One region of the Shewanella sp. DAU305 genome, then DNA from elsewhere that is predicted to be linked to it. Evidence: predicted binding sites of a transcription regulator. Region 1 holds the regulator's gene; each other region holds the start of a gene.
The links. Region 1 encodes sigma-54, which starts transcription at its own class of promoters, with help from an activator protein. Its sites were predicted from a motif close to GTTGGCACGNNNNTNGNNT; they were not measured.
Positions count from the first base shown of each region.

Region 2: a site for sigma-54 is predicted at 1,696-1,714, ahead of flgA (flagellar basal body P-ring formation chaperone FlgA). Genes of this name have one in related genera too.
Region 3: a site for sigma-54 is predicted at 2,264-2,282, ahead of OX890_RS10310 (YccF domain-containing protein). Genes of this name have one in related genera too.

Region 1 covers NZ_CP113808.1:1,252,937-1,257,184, forward strand. The annotation lists gene rapZ (RNase adapter RapZ) at 1-229, opposite strand, end outside; gene ptsN (PTS IIA-like nitrogen regulatory protein PtsN) at 226-669, opposite strand; gene hpf (ribosome hibernation promoting factor) at 672-959, opposite strand; gene OX890_RS05475 (RNA polymerase factor sigma-54) at 988-2,466, opposite strand; gene lptB (LPS export ABC transporter ATP-binding protein) at 2,574-3,305, opposite strand; gene lptA (lipopolysaccharide transport periplasmic protein LptA) at 3,302-3,856, opposite strand; gene lptC (LPS export ABC transporter periplasmic protein LptC) at 3,843-4,248, opposite strand, start outside.
Region 2 covers NZ_CP113808.1:2,026,174-2,030,421, reverse strand. The annotation lists gene OX890_RS08615 (CheR family methyltransferase) at 1-625, opposite strand, end outside; gene OX890_RS08610 (chemotaxis protein CheV) at 725-1,645, opposite strand; gene flgA (flagellar basal body P-ring formation chaperone FlgA) at 1,851-2,558, shown strand; gene flgM (flagellar biosynthesis anti-sigma factor FlgM) at 2,634-2,957, shown strand; gene OX890_RS08595 (flagella synthesis protein FlgN) at 2,960-3,385, shown strand; gene OX890_RS08590 (LPP20 family lipoprotein) at 3,528-3,977, opposite strand; gene OX890_RS08585 (FlgO family outer membrane protein) at 3,974-4,248, opposite strand, start outside.
Region 3 covers NZ_CP113808.1:2,425,096-2,429,343, reverse strand. The annotation lists gene OX890_RS10325 (hypothetical protein) at 275-448, shown strand; gene OX890_RS10320 (hypothetical protein) at 749-1,009, shown strand; gene OX890_RS10315 (pyridoxal-phosphate dependent enzyme) at 1,082-2,086, opposite strand; gene OX890_RS10310 (YccF domain-containing protein) at 2,372-2,779, shown strand; partial or broken gene OX890_RS10305 (alpha/beta fold hydrolase) at 2,784-3,739, opposite strand; gene OX890_RS10300 (M14 family zinc carboxypeptidase) at 3,736-4,248, opposite strand, start outside.

The sequences.
Region 1 (4,248 bases):
CAGGAGGCAGGCTCGCTAGTTGCTTCACTAAGACTTTATCCTGCTCAGGCAAGTTACGCACGTCGACACTGATGGCGACGAGATCGTTACTGCCTTTGAGTTGCTCAAGCAAAGTGCCGATTAAGGGCAAGGGAAGGTTATCGACACAATAATAGCCGAGATCTTCGAGTACCCTTAGGGCGACAGATTTGCCTGAGCCTGAGCGGCCCGACACTATGACCAGTTTCATCCAGTGATTACCTGATAGAGTTCCGTTTCATCATGCGTCTTGCGTAATTGCTTTAATATTTGCTTGTCGCTCAGCTTTTCGGCCATGCAAGACAAGGTACTTAAGTGCTGCTGACATTGGTCTGCAGGCACCAGTAGTGCAAATAAAATATCAACAGGTTGCTTATCGATAGCATCGAATGCTATCGGCTCTTCACACTTAATGAGTATGGCAATGGGCTGATCTATATCGGCTAGTCGACCATGTGGAATGGCGATGCCGTTACCTATACCTGTGCTCCCCATCTTTTCGCGCGCCACTAGGCTTTCGAATATCTCTTGAGATGAGAGGGTCGGGTACTGGGCAGCGACTAAGTCGCTGATGAGTTCCAGTACCTTTTTCTTGCTGCCCGGAGTGGCGCAGGTAGTGCACTCCGGCCGCAGTATGGTACAAAGTTCCATTATTAGTGTTTTGTTAACTTCTCTTTGTGTTTAATAACCTGACGATCAAGCTTGTCAATCAGGGCGTCTATAGCGGCATACATGTCAGCATGCTCTGAAGTAGCAAAAACTTCACCACCGATAAGATTTATTCTCGCTTCGGCAATCTGTTGCATTTTCTCGACATTGAGCACAACGTGCACATTATTGATCTGTTCGAAATGGCGTTCAAGTTTTGAAAACTTTTCTTCTACATATGCACGTAACGATTCGGTAATTTCGACATGGTGTCCACTCAGGTTTATTTGCATAGAAACGTCCTCCGATATCCACTGTAGGTTATAAACTTTTACGCTGATTAGAAGGCGGAATGAGCATAGCCTCTCGGTACTTCGCAATGGTTCTGCGGGCTACGTTGATCCCTTGTTCTGCCAGAAGTTGTGCCATCTTACTGTCGCTCAATGGTTTTTTCTGGTTTTCCGCTGCAACCAGTTTCTTAATGAAGGCTCTGATTGCTGTGGATGAGCACTCCCCACCATCGTCAGTACCGACGTGGCTAGAGAAGAAGTATTTTAGTTCAAAAAGTCCCTTAGGGGTATGCATGTATTTCTGTGTCGTCACCCGTGAGATGGTCGACTCATGCATTTCTACCGCTTCGGCAATATCGTTCAGCACCATAGGTTTCATGGCTTCTTCACCGTATTCAAAGAAACCTTGCTGATATTGGACGATACAGTTCGCAACTTTAAGTAAAGTGTCGTTACGGCTTTCTAGGCTTTTGATAAACCATTTAGCCTCTTGCAGATGACCACGAATAAATTGGCTATCGGCTTGGCTTTTAGTGCTGCGCGCCATCGAGGCATAATGTTGGTTTACATTGATTTTTGGCATGCAGTCAGGATTAAGCTCGACCACCCAGCGGCCATTTTTTTTCGACACTGACACATCCGGGATGACGTATTCGTCATCGTTGGGCGTAATCAATAAACCTGGGCGGGGATTGAGGGTTTGGATAAGCGCTATGCCGTCCCTTAATTCATCCTCTTTTAATTTAGTCTTACGCATCAACAACCTAAAGTCGCGGGCGGCGATCAGATCTAAATGATCTTTGATCAGCATGCGGGCGTTTTCTAGGTTGGGCGTGTCAGCGGCGAAATGCGACAGTTGGATCAACAGGCATTCACTTAAATCGCGGGCGGCAACACCAATGGGATCAAAATGTTGAATGCGCTTGAGTACGGCTTCGACTTCGTCGAGCTCGACCTCCGAATTGCCCATGGCTTCGAGGATTTCGTCAGTGCTTTGGGTGAGATAGCCTTGATCGTCGATGGCATCAATAATGGCGGTGGCAATGGCTAAATCGGTTTCAGAAAACGGCGTGAGGTTTTTTTGCCATTCTAAGTGTTCATACAAGCCTTCAATGGTCTCACCTTGGAAGGGCATATCGTCTTCACGACTGCCGCCGGGGCCAGAATTGGGAGAGGCGGTGAACACTTCATCCCATGTGGTGTCCATGGGGAGTTCGTCGGGCATGGACTCTTTCGTGAGCGACTCTGCCGTATCTATGGTGGAGCTGTCTTTTTCTGGCGGCAGGGTGCTTGATTCACTGAAATCCGTATCGGATAGCGTTTGGTTTACAGGGTCTTTAGTGGCGTCGAATTGATCCTCTTCCAGCTCGAGAAGGGGATTAGAATCTAAGGCTTGCTGGATCTCTTGCTGCAGTTCTAATGACGACAGTTGCAACAGACGTATGGCCTGTTGTAATTGTGGCGTCATGGTTAACTGTTGACCCAGTTTGAGCTGGAGTGACGCTTTCATGTTACCGCTGATCCCTACGTTATTATTGTTGGATGAGGTCGCTTGTTATCATCTTGAGTGGAGTCCAATGGTGGCATAAATTACCTGCATTGGCTCCGGTTGATTAACTATAGCCTGAATTGTTCACCTAAGTACACAGCCCTAACTTGCTGATTGTCTAAGATCTCTGCGGGTGTTCCTTCGGCAATCAAGTTTCCGTGACTCACGATATAGGCATGTTCACACACATCTAATGTCTCACGGACATTGTGGTCTGTGATCAACACGCCAAGGCCACGACTTTTGAGCTGTTCGATAATCTTTTTAATGTCGATAACCGAAATCGGATCGACACCAGCAAAGGGTTCATCGAGCAAAATGAACTTAGGATTTGCTGCTAACGCCCGCGCAATTTCGACACGGCGACGTTCACCGCCCGACAATGACATGCCTTGGCTGTCACGGATGTGGGTGATGTGGAACTCTTCAAGCAGATGTTCTAGCTCTTCTTCCCTTTGCTCTTTTTTTAATTCTTTACGCGTTTGCAGCACGGCCATGATGTTGTCATGGACGGTCAGTTTACGGAAGATACTGGCTTCCTGCGGCAAGTAACCTATACCTTTGCGGGCACGCAGGTGCATAGGATCTGCGGTTAAATCATCATCGTCGATAAAGATGTGGCCTTTATCGCTCTTAACCAGACCGACGACCATGTAAAAGGTGGTAGTTTTACCCGCGCCGTTCGGGCCGAGTAGGCCAACGACCTGACCGGTTTTTACCGTCAGACTAACGTCTTTAACCACTTGGCGACTCTTGTAACTCTTCGCCAGATTTTGTGCTCTTAGGGTGATTTGGGTCATTTAGAGTCCTGCTTTTTCACAGGTTTTTCTGCTGGCGCGTCTGGTTTGGCATCATCTTGATAGCTTTCTGGCTGAATGATAGTGATCACGCGATCGTCGCCACTGCCGGTACTCTCGGCAATCAATTTTTGCTGGATGATGTTGTAGCGGATTAAATTACCCGTCACTTGGCTGCCCGCTTGATCTAACGAGGCTAAACCTTTAAGTGTCAGGGTGCGGCTCGCCATATCGTAACGAATTTCTTTCGCGCTCGCCGAGGCTGGACGGCCATCGTCTAACACTTGGCTGTACGTCGCAGGGTTGCCAGTGGCCACTAAAATTTTGCTATTTTCACCTTCGGCAGAAAATGCACGCAGTTGATCTGCATGGATTTTAATCGAACCTTGGGTGACTTCAACCGGACCAAAGAAGATGATCTGGTTGTTTTTGATATCTGCCGTTTGGCTCACAGCCTTGATTTTGACTTCCTGTTTCAGGTCGTCGACTTTAGCAAAGGCGCTCATGCTCATTATTAGCATTAGGCTGGCAAGTAATACGTTATTTTGCTTCATATGTTCCTACTACCTGACTGGTCAATTGCACTTCTTGCGCGTTGAGGTCGGCATAAAGGCCTTGGCCTTGAATATTAAAATCTTTCCCTGTGACGTAAATGGTGCGGTCAGAGGTCATTATCATCGTATTGAGATCGAGTTCCAGATAACTGGTGGACAAGGTCTGGATCGGTTCTTCTGGGCTAATGGCATCAATAATAACATTGTTTTCTAATACAACCTTGCCCGTTTCCTTGTTTAGCTTGCCCTGATCTGCTCTGAGTTGCCATTGTGCTTTACCTTGGTCTGGATAAACAAGATAAACAGGTTGAGTAAAGTAAGTTTGATTCGTTGAATCATAATGTTCCATGTGTTTCGCCGTCACACGGCTATTGACTAGCCCTTGTTCATTG
Region 2 (4,248 bases), 770 kb from region 1:
AACTTTCAAGCAGATTATGTGCCCTAAAGTTCACCAAACGCTTAACATTATCCTTTAACTTCATATTGCCTGAAGGCAAAGCATCAAAAAACTGACGCTTACGCTCCTCGGATAAACCGCGCGCTAATGCCAAGCTATCGTACTCAGCATTTTTGCAACGTTCCAACATGGAAGGCGACAAATCCGTAGCTTGAATTGACGCACTACCCGCAAGCGCACCAGGCTTCTTCTGTTGATACTCAAGAATCGTCATCGCCAATGAATAGGGTTCTTGCCCGGACGAACACGCTGCCGACCAAATCTTAAGTGGACGACCTAAACGACTATACTCAGGTAACAAAACGTTATGCAATAACTCAAATGGATAACGATCACGAAACCAAAGGGTTTCATTGGTCGTCATAGCATCGATCACTTCAGCCCGAAGCGCACGTTCCGTTGGCTTCATCGAATGCTTAACCACATCAGATAAGGATGGCAGGTTATATTTCCCCATCAGAGGAGCAAGACGACTGAGCACCAGATATTGCTTATTTTCACCCAGTACGATGCCGCTGTGTTGCTCTAAGAACAACCTAAATTGATTATATTCAGCTTCAGCGAGTGATTTATTTGGCACATTCACATCCTAAATCCTATAGCAAGCACCAAAATCAGTGCGAAACCATCATGTTATAAAGTCGAGATTATAGCGTAAAGCGTATCTAGGTACTAACTACTGCACTTACAAACTTAAGTGTTTATTCACGGCAGCAGCCAGTTCGTCGGGATTAAACTTAGCGATAAAGTCATTGGCCCCCACTTTTTGAACCATTGCCTGATTGAATACACCACTTAACGATGTGTGCAGTACCACTTTAATATGCTTGAGCTTAGGATCATCTCGGATCTCAGCGGTCAGGGTATAACCATCCATTTCAGGCATCTCAATGTCTGAGATAATGAGAGGGATTTCATCGGCAACATTGTCCATTTCTTTGGCGATTTCTTTAAGCTTATCTAATGCTTCTCGACCATCTTTTGCGGTATCAATTTGTAAGTTCAATGACTCGAGTGAACGAATAATTTGCTTACGCGCCACGGCAGAATCATCGATAACCATAATATGGTAATGCTGGGTTCTGTCGAGGGTCAGCTTTTCATTGGCTTCTTCACTGATAGCGGTTTTAACCGGTGAAATCTCATCTAAGATTTTTTCTACATCGAGAATTTCAACCAATTCACCTTCTATCTCAGTTACAGCCGTCAGATAAGAATAACGACCGGCACCTTGCGGCGGAGGCATAATCGCTTCCCAATTCATGTTGATAATCCGCTCAACAGAACTGACCAAGAAACCTTGAACGCTACGGTTATATTCAGAAATAATGATGAAACAGTTTTCAGTACTCGCTAAAGGTCTACCACCTGTTGCCGCACTCAGATCAATAACTGAAATAGTCGTACCGCGAATATGCGCGACACCTTTAACATAAGGATTAAGTTTAGGCAAAGTTGTCAGTGGCGGGCACTGCAGTACTTCTTTCACCTTAAACACGTTAATCCCAAACCGTTGACGACCGTTTAATTTAAAAAGCAGCAATTCTAAACGGTTTTGACCAACGAGCTGGGTTCGTTTGTTGACTGAATCAAGAATACTCGACATAACTCTGCCTTGTTGTTCTGTTTATGTACGGCCCTATGACTCGTTTGAGTATAGGCATATTAATTGCTTACGTCTTATCTATCGATAAACATAGTCGAAACTGAGTCAATCTTCTGACAGTGATGCAAATTATTATTACAGTGGTCAGCTTCGAACTTGATAAAAGTATAGGTGCATTCTGGCGTTACAAGCTAGTCTCTTCATTATGAAAGTAAATTTAGTCTGTTTTTTTAGTGTTTTCGCCCTCTTCATGCCCGCTTTTGCGAGTGCAGAGCCTATTGTTCCCACCGTATCGGCCATCTCAGAATTAGCTAAAGCGCTTATTTCAGAAAAGATATCCGTGCCCGCTAATGCCAAAGTCGATATTTCGCCGCAAATAGTTGACGCAAGAATGCTGCCGTCACAATGTTCGTCGCCGATTAAGGTTGAATTGGCTAGTGACAGGGAAATTAGCCGTAATAACACCCTAAAAGTCAGCTGCGATACGCAAGAGCTCGCTTACCCTTGGCAGATTTATATCTCGGTTAGAGTGGATATTTTATTCCCCGTTGTTGTCACAACTGAAACCTTAGCGCCTGGCGAACTCATCTCCCCTAGCCAAGTTGAAATCCGTTACATTGAGCAAAATAGTTTACGAGGCGCTGAGTTTGATGACCCAAGTAAATTAGCAGGTGTACGAGTAAAACGACGCGTCTCGAAGGATTATCCTATATTGAGCAATAACTTATGCTTCGTGTGTAAAAACGACTCGGTATCTATTTATGTTCGTTCTAACTCATTCGAACTTAAAACTGCGGGCGAAGCCCTACAAGATGGCAATAAAGGTGATCGGATCAGAGTCAAAAATAGCAGTTCAAACAAAGAACTAGATGCTATAGTCACGGGCATTGGCGAAGTTGAAGTAAGAATGTAAAATAATCTAAAGCTTTTTTATAAGCTGCCGATACCCCAGTTAAGAAATCCCGTACACACGACGCTGGAGCCGAAAATGGCAATTGATATTAGCAAACTCAACACTGCAACGACCACACAAGTTCGTTCAGGTGCAACTAAAACTAGCAGCGATCAATCTGCTCAAGTTGCCACAAAATCGACAACACCACAAAGAAGCGACTCAGTGGTGATTACAGCGCAAGCGCAACAACTTCAAGGAGCTCAGACTAAAATGGCGAGCCTTCCTGAAGTTGATCAAAAGAAAGTGGCCGAAATTAAACAGGCTATCGCCGAAGGCCGCTATAAAATTGACCCTGAAAAGTTGGCTGCCAATATTGCAAGTTTTGAAGCCGAACTTAATGACTTGAATAAAGAGTAACTATGACTGAAATAGCTAAACTGGTAGATCTACAACACGCCCATTTGGCTGTTCTTAAGCAAATCATACTCAAGGAAAAAGGCGCTTTGGTTGACCAAAACGCCGATTTACTGCTTTCTCTTGCTAACGAAAAATCACAATGTCTGAAAGAACTCAAGACTAATGACGATATTCTGGCAAACCACACTGATAAGTCTCAACTCACTCAGCAAACCGAACTCGTGCATAAAATGGCCGTTGTCAAAGACGCATTAACTGAATGCAAAGAACTGAACGATCAAAATGCCAGTTTAATTGAGATGAATTTAGCCAGTCTCAATCGCTTCGCTCAAGCTTTACAAGCCAGCAGAAACGCCTCCAGCCTTACGTATAACGATAAAGGCAAGACCTCAACTATCTCAAGTTTAGGTAATGATTTAAAGGCCTAACAGGCGCATCAATTCCCACTCTGTATTTCCCGCTTCTAAGCTCTGCTCTGATTAAAGATTAGACTTTGATACTTGTGCAGAAAAAGAAAAGCCGCATAACTACTCGCATAGTACGCGGCTCAATAGAGTCATGTAGAAATGACTAAAAATACGTGACTTCTTTCACTCGCTGTGGACGACTCTGTTGCTGATACAGCGCCCATACCTGTGAAAAATCCAGTTCTAACTCAGTGACATAATGATCGCCAGCCGGATAACTCTTAACGACCCGCGCACCACGGATCACGCCAGAAACCGACGCTTTGACATTATCGTCCGTCAACATCCAATCACTAACACTGCTGTTTGCCGTTATTTTCTGCCCATAAACTTGTTCTGCTAATTCACGATAGGCCATAATTTTTGATGCTTGCATGGCCATCAACACTCTTTGTGATTGTTCTTTAGCCGGTTGAGTCGCTAAGGGCGCATATCCTATGGCCGTTAACTTAGGAAAACTCGGCGGCGGCACATCCTCCCATTGCACATATCTATCTTTAGCAGCGCAGCCAGTTAGCATTAGCGCCGCAATAACTAAAAGGTAGCGTTTCATTTTCCATCTCCTAAAACACGCACTTCATTCATGCCTGGACTCGCCTGACGATATAAGATGCCATTTTGTGACACAATTTGCTCCGAAGGCTGCATGTAGTTTGCCAACTCTTTTTGAGTCACAAAAGTTTGAGAGGCCGATACCACACGATTGTTACTTATGTTCACAATCCGAGTATTGATCGCCATACCATTGGTTACTGGGCTCATCGTCGAAACGACAAGATGCTCAACGGGAAGATTTTTCGACAATTGTTGCCAATCTCGCGTCA
Region 3 (4,248 bases), 1.2 Mb from region 1:
TACCACTAAAATCATGTGGTTATGTCTGTGAACTTACTGTTCTCCACACTGTCATAGTATTGTCATTAAGCTATGGTCAACTGGCAGAATCAAGTTAGTCCATTGGCATAATCGACAGCATGTATTATTTATCGATTAAGCATCTCTTGATTAATGAATCAAAGATGGGGTAACCTCGATACTCAATAGAACGAATCTTTCGCAAATTGCTAAGGATATTTTATAGTTATAACTATCTCACCTATGGGTGAATTAACAAAAAGGAGTGTGGCATATGTCATACAAAATTAATGGACATGAAATTACAGTGAACTTCCCTGTAGATTCAATCTCAGTAAATAAAACCTCAATTGCTTTTACCGATCGTCAAGGTAAAAACAGACAGACTTTTTCAAAACGTACAGAAGCCATCAGCTTTATGAAATGGTTATTGTCCGCAAACAAATAAGTCAAAAAATAAATTAGACGATAAGTTAGAAATAAGTACTGTAATACCCCGTTTGCTCAAGTGTATTTAATCGGTTTCCATTATCTTCGCAGTACCGAACACTTAAGTAAACTGATAGCCGAATGTCACGAACACGCTATCCTTTTTTACGTCATCATGACGAACACATTTGGTTCAGGCTGTATCTCTCTCACACAGATACCTGCCGAACCAAATGAGTCAAATCCAACTTAGATCACCTATTTCCACTGCAGCATCCGCTAATATTCGTCCCCATGAATACTGTTCAGCACCTCATCTATGCCAAAACCCAATACCCAAATCGCCATGCAAAGCTTGATAAGCCAGATCAAAGCGACAATTCCGCTCAATTTAGCGGAAGCACAACTGTGCCAAGGACAATGTTTAGGTTGTTCGAAAAAAATGCTGGAAATGTTAGATGCTGAAATCAGCTATTGGCAGTTTAGCGATGTAATACCTAGCCTAAAAGATTTAAAAAACCTCGAGAATATAGGCCAACGTACCTATAAAATCCTTAAGCGAAACCATCTACTATCTTAAGAAACTATCTGCCGTCTTAAAAAAGCGGTCTTAATCTATTGCGCTGGTTATATTACTATTCTTTGAAAATTCTCATACTCCAGAAAATTTACGCTGATAACGCGGCAACATGGTCTCATTCCCTAATATTCCGCCTTGATGCAAATACATCACATGACCTAATTCACTACGCTGTAAGTAATCCTCAAGCACAATAAAACCTAAGGGATCGTAGAGTAGTTCAAATTGAATACCTGAGGCACAAACGCGCTGCCACATGGCATAGAATTCAGGGTAGAGTTTACCAAAGTGATATTTTTTGCCGACATTCACTATCTGTGGATGCTCGAGAGTATTTGGATTAAGCATAGAGAATTGCAAACGTAAATAATCATCGCCGCCCACCACAGCGCAAGTCACAACGCGAATCGCCGTTTGTTGACGAATAAAGTACTGATTTAAAAATAACGCCGTCGTCCCCGTCCCCGACGGTAAAAATACCGTTAAATCGACTAAATCATTCGCCTGCGCAAATTGCACTATTTCTTGCGCTAATACATTTACCCCGTATTCAGCGTAGGAACAACGCCCGCCCTCTGGGATAAAAAGCGCCGTCGGCTCATTCGCGAGTACCTGAGTCTCGATATACTCTTGGCAACTCAGTCGCGCACTACCCGTTTGCAAATCAGGTTCACAACTAACATTGTGGCCAGATAAAACCTGAGGTTCACCCTGCGACTGAGTAAACGCCAGCTTTTGCGCCATTAACTCACTTAAGTCGATAATATTGGCGCCATTTGCCAATGCCGCAGCGTAATTCCCCGTGGGATGCTTAACAATCTGGCTGGCAATATGGTCAACATAAAAATCACACTGCCAGCCTTTCATCTTGGCCAATGTTGATAGGGAATACAAAGAGTTCGCTAAGGGTGAGCCGTGGCCTATCACCTTGTTGATGCCTGCAAACTCATGATCTAAAAAGTAGCCGAATTTACGTGCTTTATTGCCGCTAAACGCTGGATGCAATAAATCATCACGTTTTAGAAATATTTCTCGACCAGCAAAGGCAAAAATATCGACGGGGGAATTTGCAAACATCAGGCTACTCAAAAGATTAAATACTCTGGCTTTTAAGCCATTGGATGGAATGGCTAGTTTAACGCCACCTTTGCTCTTCTGCTCTTAAGAAATTAGCAATTTAGCGAAGAATTAGTGAAAATCACAAATAAAGCTTAAACGGATAGAACTAAGTCATTGATTATTAATAGCCAAATAATTGGCACGTTTCTCGCTTAGTCATTGGTATATATTCAGTTTATCAAAGCTAACAGCATTCATTAGAGCTGACGATAAAGGCGAAAAAAGTAACATAAGGAGTTTTCAATGGCAGTATTACGCTTAATATTCAACATCGCTTGGTTTGTGCTCGGTGGATTTGTGATGGGACTCGCTTGGTGGCTCGCAGGTATCCTGTGTTTTATAAGCATTATTGGTATACCCTTTGGCCGCGCCTGCTTTGTTATCGGCGAAATGACCTTCTGGCCCTTTGGCCAAGAACAAATCAGCCGTCGTCACTTAACCGGACGTGACGATTTAGGCACAGGTGCCCTAGGCATGGTGGGAAATATTATTTGGTTCTTGCTGTTTGGGATCTGGTTAGCCATAGGTCACCTGGTCCATGCCTTAGCCTGTTTTGTGACTATTATCGGTATTCCCTTTGGAATACAGCATCTTAAACTGGCGTTACTCAGCCTAACACCGATAGGCCAAACCGTTGTGGCTAAAGCCTAATCGATTATGAGTTAACCGTCTTAGCGCTGTTCATTGCCGATGATTTACTGTCGATGATTTACTGTGGAGAATGGATAGCACTTTTTCATCCCACACTGAAAATATCGCCTCGTTAAAGGCCATTTCTTCCTCCAGTAAATCGTTGCAATTATATTGAGTATGGGCATATTGCGCATGGGCAGGTTCATCATCCTCTTGAACCTCAGTTTGCGGCTTAGTCGGCGCCACAATTGCCAACAGATAATGTGCCAGTTTTGCAGGGGCATCAATGGCCGCATCATGGCCGCAATACGCTAATACTATCAAATCCGTGTGAAAGTGCTGTGCTAAGGCTTTGCTCGATGCCATGCTCACCAACGCATCACGGTCACCGCAGAGTACACTTATCGGCACTTCCACGGTCAATGGACACTGATATTGAAAAGCCGCCCACAGTTGCCGCCAGGCATTACGGATAGTTGGCGAGGATTCACGGCGAAATTCACTCCATTCGGCAATTAAACCGCAGTCTCGCCGATGACGAAAACTGGTTAAACGCACTATCGTCGACTCAATGGGATGTAAGGCTTTACCCCGAGCCCGCAAGAAAAACGCCTTCAATGCATTCAGTGGATTAAATCTTTGATACCAAACCGATAAATTAGCCGCACTGCTGTTTAGTACAAATACATGCCTTATCTGCCAAGGTCGCTGGCGCGCCATTTCCAGCGCTAACATACCGCCCATAGACAAGCCGAGAAGGTAAATGGCTTCTCCTTCTTGTACCTGCTCATCCAATTGCAGCCACACGGCATGGGCATAGTCAGCAATCTTAAGTGGGCTTAGTTCATGGGATAGCGTCCCATTACCTGGCAAATCCGGTGTCAGTACTCGCAGCCCCTTTTGTCGCAGTCGCTGATCGAAGCCATTCCAGTGGCGCTGATCACGCATTAATCCCCGCAATAACACCCAAGTTGTCATGACTGTGGCTCCCGATACCAATACTGCCGCGCGCACTCAGTGAGTTCAGCCAAACGTTCAGGCGTTAACTGCTCTAACGATTGGGCGTAGGCCGCTTCCATCATAAATTGCATCAGCACTGTGTGCCTGCGTAAAATTCTGTGGTGACGATGTGTTTTCTGCGGATTGAAAAAACCTGCAAAATTAAATATTTGTCTGGGATTTTTCTTTATCCAAGCCCAGGATCCCATCTCTAATGTCAAAGGCAGAAACGGTACCTGTGCATGGGGATCGGCCACTTGATGTTGGCGATAGAGGTAATCCCAAATATCCCCATGGGTGCGATAAAACTGACTCTGGGGTGCGAGCCGATAATGGCCATGATGGGGATAACTCTGTTCAAATAATTGTTTTAGATGAAGAATATAATTGGCATTTTCGAAGGCGGTACGCGTATGGGCGTAGGGGAACCAAATATGATCACTCAAGCCAAAGCCAGAGTGCGCATCGAGGGAAATTAAACTGGTGCT